2 regions of the Streptomyces sp. NPDC008092 genome follow, and region 1 is predicted to be linked to the other one. Evidence: riboswitches for the same ligand, from Rfam matches in the RefSeq annotation. Region 1 holds a riboswitch; the other holds the start of a gene.
What was found. A riboswitch is a leader RNA that binds a small molecule or an ion and turns the genes downstream of it on or off. The one in region 1 is predicted to bind cobalamin.
Positions count from the first base shown of each region.

Region 1 (7,019 bases):
ATCAGCCCGACCACGTGCGGGAACGCGTCCCGGAAGAAGCCGGAGATGCGGACCGTGACGTCGATGCGCGGCCGGCCCAGCTCGCCGAGCGGGATCACCTCGAAGCCGGTCACGCGCCGCGACGCGTCGTCCCAGACCGGACGGCAGCCAAGGAGCGCCAGGATCTCGGCGATGTCGTCGCCCTGGGTGCGCATCGCGGAGGTGCCCCACACCGTCAGGCCGACGGACTTCGGGTAGGCGCCGGTGTCGCTCAGATACCGCTGGACCAGCGAGTCCGCGAGCGACTGGCCGACCTCCCAACTCAGCCGGGAGGGAATGGCCTTGGGGTCGACCGAGTAGAAGTTCCGGCCAGTCGGCAGGACGTTGACCAGGCCGCGCGTCGGCGATCCGGACGGGCCGGCCGGGACGTAACCGCCGTGCAGGGCCTTGAGGATGTGCCCGATCTCGTCCGTGGTCCGCGCGAGCCGCGGCACCACCTCGGTGCAGGCGAACTCCAACACGGCGACCGCGTCCGGGAGTTCGGTGCCGAGAACCTCCCGCACCAGCGTGCGGCTGTCGGCGGCCGCCCAGTCCCGCTCCTCCATGCCCTCCGCGACCCGGCGGCACAGCTGCTCCAGCAGGTCGATCGCGTCGGCGGCGGTGCGCGCCGGGCCCTCGACGAGATCCGTCAGCTCCACCGGCACCTTCACCGGCGCGCCCGGCTCCGCGAGCAACTCCTTCTCGACCAGACCGAAATGCGCGGCGAAGGCGGCGCGCAGCCCCGGCAGCGCGTTCGCCTGCCCGCCCCACACCTGGGAGGCGCGCAGCACGGCCAGCACCAGGTTCACCCGCGGCTCGCCGACCGGCCCGCCGCCGAGGATGTGCAGGCCGTCGCGGATCTGCACGTCCTTGATCTCGCACAGGTAGCCGTCGATGTGCATGACGAACGAGTCGAAGTCGTCGTCCCCGGGCTGCTCGTCCACGTGCAGGTCGTGGTGGAGCTCGGCCGCCTTGACCAGCGTCCAGATCTGGGCACGGACGGCCGGCGCCTTCGTCGGGTCCAGGTCCGACACCAGCGCGTACTCGTCGAGCAGCTGCTCCAGCTTGGCCAGGTCGCCGTAGGTGTCGGCGCGGGCCATCGGCGGCACCAGGTGGTCGACCACGGTGGCGTGCCCGCGCCGCTTGGCCTGGGTGCCCTCACCGGGGTCGTTGACGATGAACGGGTAGATCAGAGGGAGTTCGCCGAGGACCGCGTCCGGCGCGCAGCCGGCGCTCAGCCCGAGCCCCTTGCCCGGCAGCCACTCCATCGTGCCGTGCTTGCCCATGTGCACGACCGCGTCGGCGCCGAAACTGTTCTCCAGCCACCGGTAGGCGGCCATGTAGTGGTGCGACGGCGGCATGTCCGGGTCGTGGTAGATGGCGATCGGGTTCTCGCCGAAACCGCGCGGCGGCTGGATCATCACCACGACGTTCCCGAACTGGAGGGAGGCCAGCACGACGTCGTCGCCGTCGACGTACAGCGAGCCCGGCGGCTCACCCCACGCCTCGGTCATCCCGTCCCGCAGCTCCGGGTCGAGCTTCTCGAACCACGCCCGGTAGTCCGCGAGCGGCACCCGCGCGGGCGCGGCGGCCAGCTGCTCCTCGGTGAGCCATTCGACGTCGTGGCCGCCGGCGTTGATGAGCCGGTGGATCAACTCGTCGCCGTTGTCGGGGTGTCCGTCGACCACGTACCCGGCGTCCCGCAGCGCGTCCAGCACCCGCACCGCCGACGCGGGCGTGTCGAGGCCCACCGCGTTGCCGACCCGGGAGTGCTTGGTCGGGTACGCGGTGAAGACCAGCGCGATCCTCTTCTCCGCGTTCGGCTTGTGCCGCAGCCGCGCGTGCCGTACGGCGATCCCGGCGACGCGTCCGGCCCGCTCGGGGTCGGCGACGTACACCGGGACGTCGTCAGGACCCTGCTCCTTGAAGGAGAACGGGACCGTGATCAGCCGTCCGTCGAACTCCGGGATCGCGACCTGCATCGCCGCGTCCATGGGGGAGAGGGCGGCGTCGGACTCGTCCCAGGCCTGCCGGGAGGAGGTCAGGCAGAGGCCCTGCAGCACCGGCACGTCGAGGTCGGCGAGTGCCCCGATGTCCCAGGCCTCCTCGTCGCCGCCGGCCGAGGCCTGCGAGGCGTGCGTGCCGCCGGCCGCCAGGACGGTCGCGACCAGTGTGTCGGCCCCGGCGAGGAGCTCGTACAGCCCGGGGTCCGCCCCGCGCAGCGAACCGCAGTACACCGGAAGGGCGTTGGCGCCGCGCGCCTCGATCGCGTCGCACAGGGTGTCCACGAAGCCGGTGTTGCCGCTGAGTTCGTGGGCCCGGTAGAAGAGCACCCCGACGGTCGGCCGGCCGCTCTCCCGGGTACGGGAGCCATGGACGCCGTACTCGGGCATCTTCTGCGGCTCGGTGAACCCCTCACCGGTCAGCAGCACGGTGTCGGACAGGAACCGGGCCAGCTCGGTGAGGTTGCCGGGGCCGCCCTCGACCAGGTACCGGAGCGCCTCGGCGACCACGCCCGCCGGCACCGACGACTCGGCCATCAGCTCGGCGTCCGGCACCGTCTCGCCGCCGAGCAGCACGGTCGGGATCCCGGCGGCCTTCAGGGCCGCGAGCCCGTCCTCCCAGGCCCGCTTGCCGCCGAGCAGCCGTACGACGGCGATGTCCGCGCCCTCGACGAGCGCCGGCAGCTCCGCCGTCACGTCGACGCGCGCCGGATTGCCGATCCGGTAGCCGGCACCGGAGGCGGCCCGGGCCGCCAGCAGATCGGTGTCTGCGGTCGACAACAACAACACAGTGCTCATGCGGGCGCTCCCGGTGGAATGAAAGGCAGTCCTTGCGGCGCGCCCGACTCGATGAGCCGCCAGAGCGCGTCCGTGTCCGCGTGCTGTTCGATCAGGTCGCCGAGCCGGTCGAGCTGCTCCTCGCGCAGCGCGGCGAACGAGGTGTCGGGGGCCGGCACGAACCGGCGGCCCGCGGCGGCCGCCACCTCGCGCAGGAAGGCCCGGCGGAAACCGTCCGACTCCAGGGAGCCGTGCCAGTGCGTGCCCCAGGTCTGCCCGACCCGGCAGCCGTCCAGGAAGGGCTCGCCGCCGGTCACCTCACCGACGCCGTGATGGATCTCGTACCCCTCGACCCGCTCGCCGAGGGCCTCGCCGACGGGCCGGGTGAGGGTCTTCTCGCGGGCGAACCGGACGCGCACGGGCAGCACACCGAGCCCCGCCACATGTCCGCGCCGGCTCTCGACGTCGTCCTCGATGTGCTCGCCGAGGATCTGGAAGCCGCCGCAGATGCCGAGCACGGGCCGCTGTTCGGCGGCCCGGCGCCGCAGCGCGTCCGCGAGCCCCCGCTTGCGCAGCCACTCCAGGGCCCGGACCGTCCCCCGGGTCCCCGGGATCACGACCAGGTCGGCGTCGGCGAGCTCCTCCGGCCGGTCCACGAACCGCACCACGACGCCGGGTTCGGCGGCCAGCGCGTCCACGTCCGTGAAGTTGGACATCAGCGGGATCGCGCAGACGGCGACCCGGAGCACGTCCTCCCCGACGGGCGGGGCGGTGTTCGACTCCCGGACGGTCCCGCGCGGGGACACCCTCCCCCACGCTCGGCTTCGCTCGCGCGGGGGGACCCCCATCCCGTCCTCCTCGTCGATGCCGAGGCCGTGCCGGAAGGGGAGGACGCCGTAGGTGGGCCGCCCGGTGAGCCCGTGCAGCATGTCGAGGCCCGGCTCCAGCAGGGAGACGTCCCCGCGGAACTTGTTGACGAGGAACCCGGCGACCAGGGCCTGGTCCTCCGGCGAGAGCAGCGCGACGGTCCCGAAGAAGGAGGCGAAGACGCCCCCGCGGTCGATGTCCCCGACCACGAGCACGGGCAGCCCGGCGTTCCGGGCGATCCCCATGTTCACGATGTCGGTCCGGCGCAGGTTGATCTCCGCCGGACTGCCGGCCCCCTCACAGATCACCGCGTCATACGTGCCCCGCAACTCGGCGAGACAGTCGAGCACGGTGCCGAGCAGCTTCTGCTGCCGTCCGCCGTGGTAGCCCCGCGCGCTCAGCTCACCGACCGGCTTGCCGAGCAGCACGACCTGACTGCTCTGCTCGCCGCCGGGCTTGAGCAGCACGGGGTTCATGAGCGCGGTCGGCTCCACCCGGCAGGCCTGCGCCTGCATGGCCTGCGCCCGGCCGATCTCGGCACCCTCGCGCGTGACGAAGGAGTTGAGGGACATGTTCTGCGCCTTGAACGGCGCGACCTTCACACCCTGCCGCACCAGCCACCGGCAGACACCCGCGGTGACGACGCTCTTCCCGGCGTCGGAGGTGGTACCGGCCACGAGGAGACCACCGTTGTTCATGACGCCCTTCCCGGGAGCGCTCCGCGCAGCAGGGCACCCGCCGCGCTCACCCCCAACGCCAGCCACCCCACCCGCCGCGACAACCGCACCGCCCGTTCGATGTCCGCGACCTGCACAGTCCGCCCCTCCCCGTTCAGCACCGGCCGGTGCTCGACCCGCCCGCCATACGACAGCGTCCCCCCGAGCCGTACCCCCAACGCCCCGGCGAACGACGCCTCCACCGGCCCCGCGTTGGGACTCGGATGCTTCACCGCGTCGGTCCGCCAGGCCCGTACCGCTCCCCTGGTGTCACTTCCGGCCACGGCGGCCAGGACGGCGGTGAGCCGCGCTCCCGGCCACCCGGCCACGTCGTCCAGCCGCGCCGAGGCCCACCCGAACCGCCGGTACCGGGCGGACCGGTGTCCCACCATCGCGTCCAGGGTGTTGACGGCCCGGAACCCCACCAGCCCGGGGACGCCGGCCACGGCCCCCCAGACCAGCGCCCCCACGACTGCATCGCTGGTGTTCTCGGCGACGGACTCCACGACCGCCCGGGCGATCCCGTCCGCGTCCAGGGCCTGCGGATCCCGGCCGCACAGATGCGGCAACCGGGCGCGGGCCGCCTCGACATCACCCGCCGCGAGGGCCCGCCCGATGCCGCGGGCCTCGCGCGCGAGCGAAGTGCCCCCGACGACGGCCCAGGTGGCGGCCGCGGTGAGTGCGACGGACGCGGCGGCGGACGGCCGTACGGCCCGCTCGGCCGCGGCGCCCAGCGCCACGGCGCCGCCGGCGCACACGGCGGTGTGCAGCGCGCCCCACCCGCGGTGGTCCCGCCACAGCACCCGCTCCACGGCCCCGGCGGCCCGCCCGAACACGGCGACCGGATGCCCCCGGCGCGGATCGCCGAGCAGCAGATCACCGAGAAGGCCGGCGGCGGCACCGTACGCGAAGACGCGATCGGCACCCATCGGCTCAGCCGGCCGCGGGGTCGGGGACGGGCCGGGTACTCAACCTCGTTCGGCAGCCGCGCATGGCGTTATGTCCTCACTCAGGGTGTCCGCGCCCTGGTTCGACGAGACCGGCGGTGGGAGTTCCTGGCTTCCGGGGATTGCTACCCCGGTGACAGTGGCGGGACCGCGCCGGATTCACACCGGCTTCCTCCCTTGCCGCGGTACATGGCTCCGGAAGTCCACCACGCCCCCGGAAGACCCGTCAACTTGCCTTTGACCTGCGAGGGGAGTGTGTGGGAAGGCCCACACCGGTTGCCCAGCGGGGCCCGTGGGGCATGCGGAAGGCTCCTCTCCGTACGGACGGAGAGGAGCCTTCGAGGCGCCGACGAGGCCCTTTGCGGCGGACCTTGTGGTGTCAGGCCTTCGCCACGATCAGATGGATGCCCCATGCCACGGCGGCCGCACAGGCGGCGAAGCAGAGGTAGGCGGCCGTCACGGCCAGGACCGCGGAGTCGCCCTGGGCGGCGGCGCGTTCGCGGGCGGACAGGCCCTTGATGCCGAGGGTGAAGAGGGCCACCAGGCCCACGGTGGCCACGAGGCTGACGCCGAAGACGGAGCCGATGGCTGCCCAGTCGATGTTCATGTCGGTGCTTCCTCGGGGTCAGACGGTGGCGGCCGGGTCGGTCGCGGGAGCGGCCGGGGCGGAGGCGGGGGCGGGGATGGTGGCGGTCAGGCCGTCCGTGACGGTGACCGGGGCCGGGCCCGCGGGCGGCGGGGTCACGGCGGCGATCGCCGTGGTGACCACGCCGGCCGGCTCCTCGGTGCCGAGGACGTTGCTGCTGTCCACGACCTCGCGGCGGGAGAGCTTCCAGATCGCGGCGCAGGCGGCCACGAGGAAGACGGCGACGGCGGCCGTGCCCCAGTCGCCGAGGTCCGTCACGGACTCGGCGAGCGCGCCGACCAGCGCGGCGGCCGGGAGCGTGAGCACCCAGGCGATCATCATGCGGGTCGCGGTGGACCAGCGGACCGTGCCGCCCTTGCGGCCGAGGCCCGCGCCCATCACGGAGCCGGAGACGACGTGCGTGGTGGAGAGCGAGAAACCGAGGTGCGAGGAGGCCAGGATGGCGGTGGCCGCGCTGGTCTGGGCGGCGAAGCCCTGCTGCGGGCGGAGGTCGGTCAGGCCCGTGCCCATGGTGCGGATGATCCGCCAGCCGCCGATGTAGGTGCCGAGCGCGATGGCGAGGCCGGCGGAGAGGATGACCCAGGTGGGAGGGTTCGAGCCGGGGGCGATGGCACCGCCCGCGATCAGCGCGAGGGTGATGATGCCCATCGTCTTCTGTGCGTCGTTGGTGCCGTGCGCGAGCGAGACCAGGCCGGCGGAGGCGATCTGGCCGGCGCGGTAGCCCTTGCGGGTGGCCTCGTCCTCGGCGTTCTTCGAGAGCGTGTAGGAGAGGCGGGTGGAGAGTGCCGCCGCGAGGCCCGCGACGACCGGGGCGGCGACCGCCGGGAGCAGGACCTTGGTGACGAGCACGTCGCCGTGGACCGCGCCGAGGCCGGCGGAGGCGACGGTGGCGCCGATCAGACCGCCCATGAGGGCGTGCGAGGAACTGGAGGGCAGGCCCACCAGCCAGGTCACGAGGTTCCAGAGGATGGCGCCGACGAGGGCCGCGAAGATGACCTCGGGACGAATGCCGTTCTCGTCGACGAGACCCTTGGAGATCGTGTTG
Region 1 is NZ_JBIBHY010000006.1:67,349-74,367, reverse strand. Features, by position in the region: gene cobN (cobaltochelatase subunit CobN) at 1-2,819, opposite strand, end outside; gene ACFZB3_RS20275 (cobyric acid synthase) at 2,816-4,363, opposite strand; gene ACFZB3_RS20270 (cobalamin biosynthesis protein) at 4,360-5,310, opposite strand; cobalamin riboswitch at 5,411-5,551, opposite strand; gene ACFZB3_RS20265 (hypothetical protein) at 5,708-5,935, opposite strand; gene ACFZB3_RS20260 (inorganic phosphate transporter) at 5,954-7,019, opposite strand, start outside.

Region 2 (7,019 bases), on a different contig from region 1:
CGGTGCGGGTGGCTTCGTCGAGGACGTCGGCCACCTTGGTGACGAGGTCAGGGCTCATGCCGACAGGTATAGGCGGGCGCCGGGAAACCCGGCAAAATATGTTCCGTGGCACGGAACAGCGATCAGGGGAACATGCTCGACAAGGCGGTGGCGGTCCTGGACTGCTTCCGTCCGGGAGGCGGCGCGTTCCGCCTCACGGAACTCACCGAACGCTCGAAGCTGCCCAAGACCACCGTGTTCCGGCTCTGCGCCGACCTGGTCAGGCTCGGCCTGCTGGAACGGGACGCGGACACCTACCGGCTGGGCGGCGCCCTCTTCGAGCTGGGGTCGCTGGTGCCGCGCCGGCAGGATCTGCGGGAGGCCGCGCTGCCGTTCCTCCAGGACCTGTTCGAGGCCACCCACGAGACCGTGCACCTCGGGGTGCGCGAGGGCCACGAGGTGGTCTACGTGGAGCGCATCCACGGCCACGACGCGCTGCGGCTGCCGTCCCGGATCGGCGGCCGGCTCCCGCTGACCTGCACCGGGGTCGGCAAGGCCCTGCTGGCGTTCTCGGGCGCCGACCTGGTCGAGGAGGTGCTGGCCGCACCGCTCCCCCGCCTCACCCCGCACTCGGTCACGGACCCCGGCCGGCTGCGTACGGCCGTCGAACAGGCCCAGGTCGCGGGCCTCGCCTACGAGGAGGAAGAGGCCGCGCCGGGGGTCAGCTGCATCGCGGCCCCCGTCTTCGCCGGGCCCACGGCGGTCGCGGCGCTCTCGGTGGCCGTACCGTGCGGCCGCTTCCGCCCGGCACAGCTGGCCCCGGCGGTACGGACGGCGGCCCTGGGCCTCTCCCGGGCGCTGCGCGGGGCCGGCAGACCCTGAGCGGTCGGCAGCCGGCGCATCGCGGCACGTCCGGCGGGGTGCTCAGACGGTCTGCCAGGGGTTGGTCTCGTAGCAGTCCACGAGCAGGTCCGTGACGGCCGGGGCGACGGCCAGCGCGGTCCCGTCGATGCTCGCCACCGGCAGGACCGGCGAGATCGAGTTCGCCAGGAAGGCGGAGCAGGCCGAGGAGCCGGACGCGCCGGCCACGAGGTCCCCGAGCCGGATCTCACGCCGCTCGGACGGGATGCCCTTGGCGTCCAGTCCCCGCTGCAGCAACTGCATCGTGATGCCGGGCAGCATGGCGGCCTCGGGCCAGATCACCCGCTCCCCGTCGTGGAAGCCGATGTTGGAGACCGACGCCTCGCTGATCCGGCCGTACCGGTCGGTGAAGAGCGCGTCGTCGTACCCGGCGAGCACCGCCTGCCGCCGACGGAGCGTGAGCCCGAACGTCCCGGCGTGCTTGACGTGCGGCAGGTCCCGCTCGTACTCGACCGCGCACAGCCGCACCGGTCCGGGCTGCGCCTCCGCCGGCGCGCTCGTCACCACGGCCAGGTCGGGCTCGACGAGTTCGCCGCGCACCACGTCACCGAGCCTTCCGGTGAAGGCCGTCACCCGGACCGACACCGCGTCCGGGCCCCCGGCGAGGGCGTGCCGCACGCAGTCCCGGACCCGTTGGGCGTCCAGCCCCCTGCCGAACAACTGACGGGCGCTCCCGTCCAGCCGCGCCAGGTGCAGATCCAGCCCCCGGACCGCGCCGTCCCGCACCTGCATCGAGGTGAAATGCGCGTAGTTGACCCGCGCGAGCAGCTTCAGATCCTCGCTGTCCGCTTCCGCCCCGTTGACCTCCACGCGGTCGATGGCGATCCCCCCTCCCGCCGTTGCCCACGGCCCGGCGGCCGTGCCCGGCCACGTTAGGCGCACGCAAGGCCGGTTCGAAAGCGAGCCGGTTCGGAAGCGAGCCAGTTTGGAGGCAGGCCGGTTCGGAAGCGAGCCAGTTCGGAGGCAGGCCGGTTCGGAAGCGAGCCAGTTCGGAGGCAGGCCGGTTCGGAAGCGAGCCAGTTCGGAGGCAGGCCGGTTCGGAGGCAGGCCGATTCGGAAGCGAGCCGGACCGGAAGCCGGCCGGACCGAAAGCGAGGCGGACCGACTTCCGCGACGACGGCCACCCCCGTAGCGCCCTCGGGGCGCGTTAAGCTGGCCGTGCAGCTGGTTCGTCCCCTCCGCCAGACGGGACGTCGCAAGAGGGAACCCGGTGGGAATCCGGGACTGCCCCGCAGCGGTGAGCGGGAACGACCGCCGTCATACGCACTGGATCCACCGGGTCCGGGAAGCGACGGCCAGTAGGTGTCCTCCGGAGGGAGGGCGTGCCCGCGAGTCCGAAGACCTGCCATCTGCCCGTGCGCGGACCACTCGTGCGCGGACATCCCGGTGACCTCGTGGGCGGGTCGGCGTGCATATCGGACGGACGGTCGCGTACTCGTTCACGGCGTACGACCGTTGCCGTCCGGTTCGTCACCCCTTCGCGCTCTCGTCCCGTCACCGGGATCTCAGGGAATCGTCTCGCGAAGGAGATCTCCGTGACAGCCAAGTCCGCAGCCGCGGCAGCCCGGGCCACCGTGTACGGCTACCCCCGTCAGGGGCCGGCCCGGGAACTGAAGAAGGCGATCGAGAGCTACTGGAAGGGCCGGGTCACCGCCGACGCCCTGCGGGCCGCCGCCGCCGGGCTGCGCCGCTCCACCTGGCGGCAGCTCGCCGAGGCCGGCCTCCACGAGGTGCCGACCGGCGACTTCTCGTACTACGACCACGTCCTCGACACCACCGTGATGGTCGGCGCCGTCCCCGAGCGGCACCGCGCCGCCGTCGAAGCCGATGCCCTGGACGGCTACTTCGCCATGGCCCGCGGTACGCAGGACATCGCGCCGCTGGAGATGACGAAGTGGTTCGACACCAACTACCACTACCTGGTGCCGGAGCTGGGCCCGGACACCGTCTTCGCCGCGAACTCCGCCAAGCAGGTGGACGAGTTGACGGAGGCGCTGGACCTCGGGCTCGCCGCCCGGCCGGTGCTGGTCGGCCCGGTCACCTATCTGCTGCTCGCCAAGCCGACGCCCGGCGCGCCCGCCGGCTTCGACCCGCTCACCCTCCTCGACCGGCTGCTCCCGGTGTACGCCGAGGTGCTCGCCGACCTGCGGGCGGCCGGCGCCGAGTGGGTGCAGCTCGACGAGCCCGCGCTGGTCCAGGACCGCACCCCGGCCGAACTGAACGCCGCCGCCCGCGCCTACCGGGATCTCGGCGCCCGCACCGACCGGCCGAAGCTCCTGGTCGCCTCCTACTTCGACCGGCTCGGCGAGGCCCTGCCGGTGCTGGCCAAGGCCCCGGTCGAAGGGCTCGCCCTCGACTTCACCGGGGCGGCGGCCGCCAACCTGGACGCCCTGGCCGCCGTCGGCGGGCTGCCCGGCAGGCGGCTGGTAGCCGGTGTGGTCGACGGCCGGAACATCTGGGTCAACGACCTGTCGGCGTCCCTCACCACCCTCGGCACCCTGCTGGGCCTCGCCGGCCGGGTCGACGTCGCCGCCTCCTGCTCCCTCCTCCACGTGCCGCTGGACACCGCCGCCGAGCGGGACATCGAACCGCAGATCCTGCGCTGGCTGGCCTTCGCGAAGCAGAAGACGGCCGAGATCGCGACCCTCGCCAGGGGCCTCGCCCAGGGCCCCGACACCATCGCCGCCGAACTCGCCGCCAACCGCGCCGACCTGGCCTCCCGAGCGGGTTCACCGATCACCCGTGATCCCGCCGTCCGTGCCCGCTGCGCCACCGTCACCCCGGCCGACGCCCGCCGCGCCCAGCCGTACCCCGACCGCGCCGCCGCCCAACGCGCGCACCTGCGGCTGCCGTTGCTGCCCACGACGACCATCGGTTCGTTCCCGCAGACCGGCGAACTGCGGGCCGCACGGGCGGACCTGCGGGCGGGCCGGACCGACACGGCCGGTTACGAGGCGCGGCTGCGGGCCGAGATCCAGGAGGTGGTCGCCTTCCAGGAGAAGGCGGGCCTGGACGTCCTGGTGCACGGCGAACCCGAACGCAACGACATGGTCCAGTACTTCGCGGAGCAGCTGACCGGGTACCTGGCCACCCGGCACGGCTGGGTCCAGTCGTACGGCACCCGGTACGTACGCCCGCCGGTGCTGGCCGGCGACATCTCCCGTCCCGAGCCGATGACGGTGCGCTGGACGTCGTACGCCCAGTCCCTCACCGACCGTCCGGTCAAGGGCATGCTGACCGGGCCGGTGACCATGCTGGCCTGGTCGTTCGTCCGTGACGACCAGCCGCTCGGCGACACCGCCCGCCAGGTCGCCCTCGCCCTGCGCGACGAGGTGGACGACCTGGAGGCGGCCGGGACCTCGGTGATCCAGGTGGACGAGCCCGCGCTGCGCGAGACCCTGCCGCTGCGGGCCGCCGACCGTCCCGGGTACCTGGCGTGGGCGACGGAGGCGTTCCGGCTCACCACCTCCGGAGTCCGTCCGGAGACGCAGATCCACACGCACATGTGCTACGCCGAGTTCGGCGACATCGTGCAGGCCATCGACGACCTCGACGCGGACGTCATCAGCCTGGAGGCGGCCCGCTCGCACATGCAGGTCGCCCGCGAACTCGCCGCGCACGGCTACCCGCGCGAGGCCGGCCCCGGGATCTACGACATCCACTCGCCCCGGGTGCCGGGCCCGGCGGAGGCCGCCGCCCTGGTGCGGACCGGCCTGGCGGCCATCCCCGCCGAACGGCTCTGGGTCAACCCCGACTGCGGGCTGAAGACCCGCGGCTGGCCGGAGGTCCGGGCCGCCCTGGAGAACCTGGTCGCGGCGGCGCGATCGGTGCGCGCGGAGCTGTAGCCGGCTCCTGGCGCGGGTGCCGGACGGCGTACTGTCGTGCGCGTCCGGCACCCGCCGTCACCGACACCCGCCGTCACCGACACCTGGCTCCGCCGGTATCTGCAGTCGCCGGTATCTGCAGTCGCCGGTGTCTGCTGTCCGACCGAGGAGGAACTTCCGCCCGTGACCTGCCGAGTCGTCCTCATAGCCCCCGCCATCACTCCCTCGCTGCGGCGGGCCCGCTTCGACGACGGTGACTCTATCGAGAAACCCGAGGCGGTGGCGCTGTCCCTGCCGGCCGCGGGCGAGACGGTCTGTTCCCCCAGCGTGCGCTGCCGGGAGACGGCGGCCGCGCTGGGCCTCGACGCCTCGGCGGAGCCCGAGTTGTCGGGCCTGGACGCGGGCCGCTGGCGGGGGTGGACGCTGGAGGAGGTCGGCACCGCCGAACCCGACGCGCTGCTCCAGTGGCTGACCGACCCGGGTGCCGCGCCCCACGGGGGCGAATCGGTACGGGAGTTGTGTGCCCGGGTCGCCGGCTGGCTGGACCGGACGGGCCTGACCATCGGCCGGACGATCGCCGTGGTGGAGCCGGAGGTGGTGCGGGCCATGGTGCTGCATGTGCTGGGGGCGCCCGAGGCCGCGTTCTGGCGGGTGGACGTCCCGCCGCTGTCGGCGACGGAGGTCACGGGCGGGCCTGGACGCTGGAACCTGCGGCTCGGCCAGGTCGGCGGTTAGACACCCGCCGGTCGGAGGTCGGCAGTCGGAGACCGGCAGTCGGAGACCGGGGGCCGGGGGCCGGGGGGTGTCCGGCGGGGCGCCGGAAATGCGGTGGAGCGGTGGGCCCCGTCCTGCCTAGGGTCGCGCCATGACCACCCGCACCTTCCGCGTCACCGTCCGCGGCGTCTTCGACGGCCTCGGCGCCGAGCAGCGCGCCGAACTGCTCTCCCGGGCCGCCGAACACGACGTGCTGCGCGCGGCCTTCACGGCCGAGGGCCACCTCACGTACGACATCGCCGCCCGCCCGGCCTTCACCTTCCGCTTCCAGGACACCGGGGAGGAAGAGGAGGACATCCTGGAGGCGACCGAGCGCGCCGAGGAGGCGGCGAGGGCGTGGCTCACCGAACGGGGCTACGGCTACAAGAACCTGCGGTCCAGCGCGGAGGACCTCTCCCAGGCGCCCTTGGGCAAGCGGCAGCGCCGGGCGGCCGCGCAGCGGCGGGACTGACTCCGACTCTCCTGGATACGGCCAGGGCGGCCTGAATTCGCCGTGGTTCAGGTCACGTCGGGATGTGGCCGGATTGTGGGGACCCTGTGCCCCGGGCGTGGCATGCTCGGGGCCACACCGAGTTACCGACCAGTTCTACTCGCCGGTAACCATGATCGGTGCCTCTTCGTCACCCCCCACCCTCAGGACTGACCTTGCGCAGACGCACAAGGCTCGGGCATGCCCTCATGCCCGCCTTCGCCGTGACCGCCCTTCTCCTCGCCGCGGGCTGCTCCGCGCCGCAGCACCAGGCCGCCGACGATCACGCCCGGGAGGCCGCCCAGGTCTCCGACGACTCCACCGCCGCCGCCGGCGCGGACGACCGGACGCTCGCCGTCGCCGCCGCACCGGCCACCGCCGCGACCACGGCCGCGGGCTCGGCCGGTGCGGGCCGGCCGGCACACCGCACCACGCTCACCGTCGCCTCGTACGACAGCAGGACCCGACGTGCCGTCATATCCGCGGCGGCGAAGGGGAACACGCCCGGCCATTCGAACGGCGGCTCGGCGGGCGGTTCGGCGGGCACGGTGAAGCCTGCTTCCCCGGCCGTCTCCCCGAGCCCCTCGCCGTCGCCCTCGACGTCGGCATCGGCCTCCGCCCGGCAGACCGCCGTCGGTGACGTCATCGCCAGCGCCCCCGCACCCGGCGCCCCGGACGGACTGCTCGCCAAGGTGACCAAGGTGCTCGGCGAGACCGACGCGGGCACCGAGGTGCAGACCGAGCCGGCGACCCTCGACGCCCTGCTCGGCGACGACACCGCGAAGGGCACCGTGCCCGTCGACCCGGCCGCCTTCGACGTCGACAAGCTGCTGCCCGACGTCAAGGTCTCCTGGTCCAAGGCCGGTGACGTGCACGTCGGCCCCGAGGGTGCCACCGTGCCGCTCGGCAGCCTCCGCCTGGACGTCAGCACCGGGATACCGGCCGCCGAGGGCGCGCCGGCCTCCGCCGCGGCCTCGGTCTCCGGCTTCGTCCAGGTCGCCCCGCAGGTCGACTTCGCCTACGGCGGCGCGGGCACCGGTACCGCACCCGGC
Region 2 is NZ_JBIBHY010000013.1:51,510-58,528, reverse strand. Features, by position in the region: gene ACFZB3_RS35695 (fumarylacetoacetate hydrolase family protein) at 1-58, opposite strand, end outside; gene ACFZB3_RS35690 (IclR family transcriptional regulator C-terminal domain-containing protein) at 133-861, shown strand; gene ACFZB3_RS35685 (aminotransferase class IV) at 904-1,710, opposite strand; cobalamin riboswitch at 2,049-2,265, shown strand; gene metE (5-methyltetrahydropteroyltriglutamate--homocysteine S-methyltransferase) at 2,436-4,745, shown strand; gene ACFZB3_RS35675 (histidine phosphatase family protein) at 4,908-5,459, shown strand; gene ACFZB3_RS35670 (DUF6204 family protein) at 5,590-5,949, shown strand; gene ACFZB3_RS35665 (hypothetical protein) at 6,177-7,019, shown strand, end outside.
Region 2: linked by a shared signal. The riboswitch ahead of metE (5-methyltetrahydropteroyltriglutamate--homocysteine S-methyltransferase) and the one ahead of ACFZB3_RS20270 (cobalamin biosynthesis protein) in region 1 are both predicted to bind cobalamin.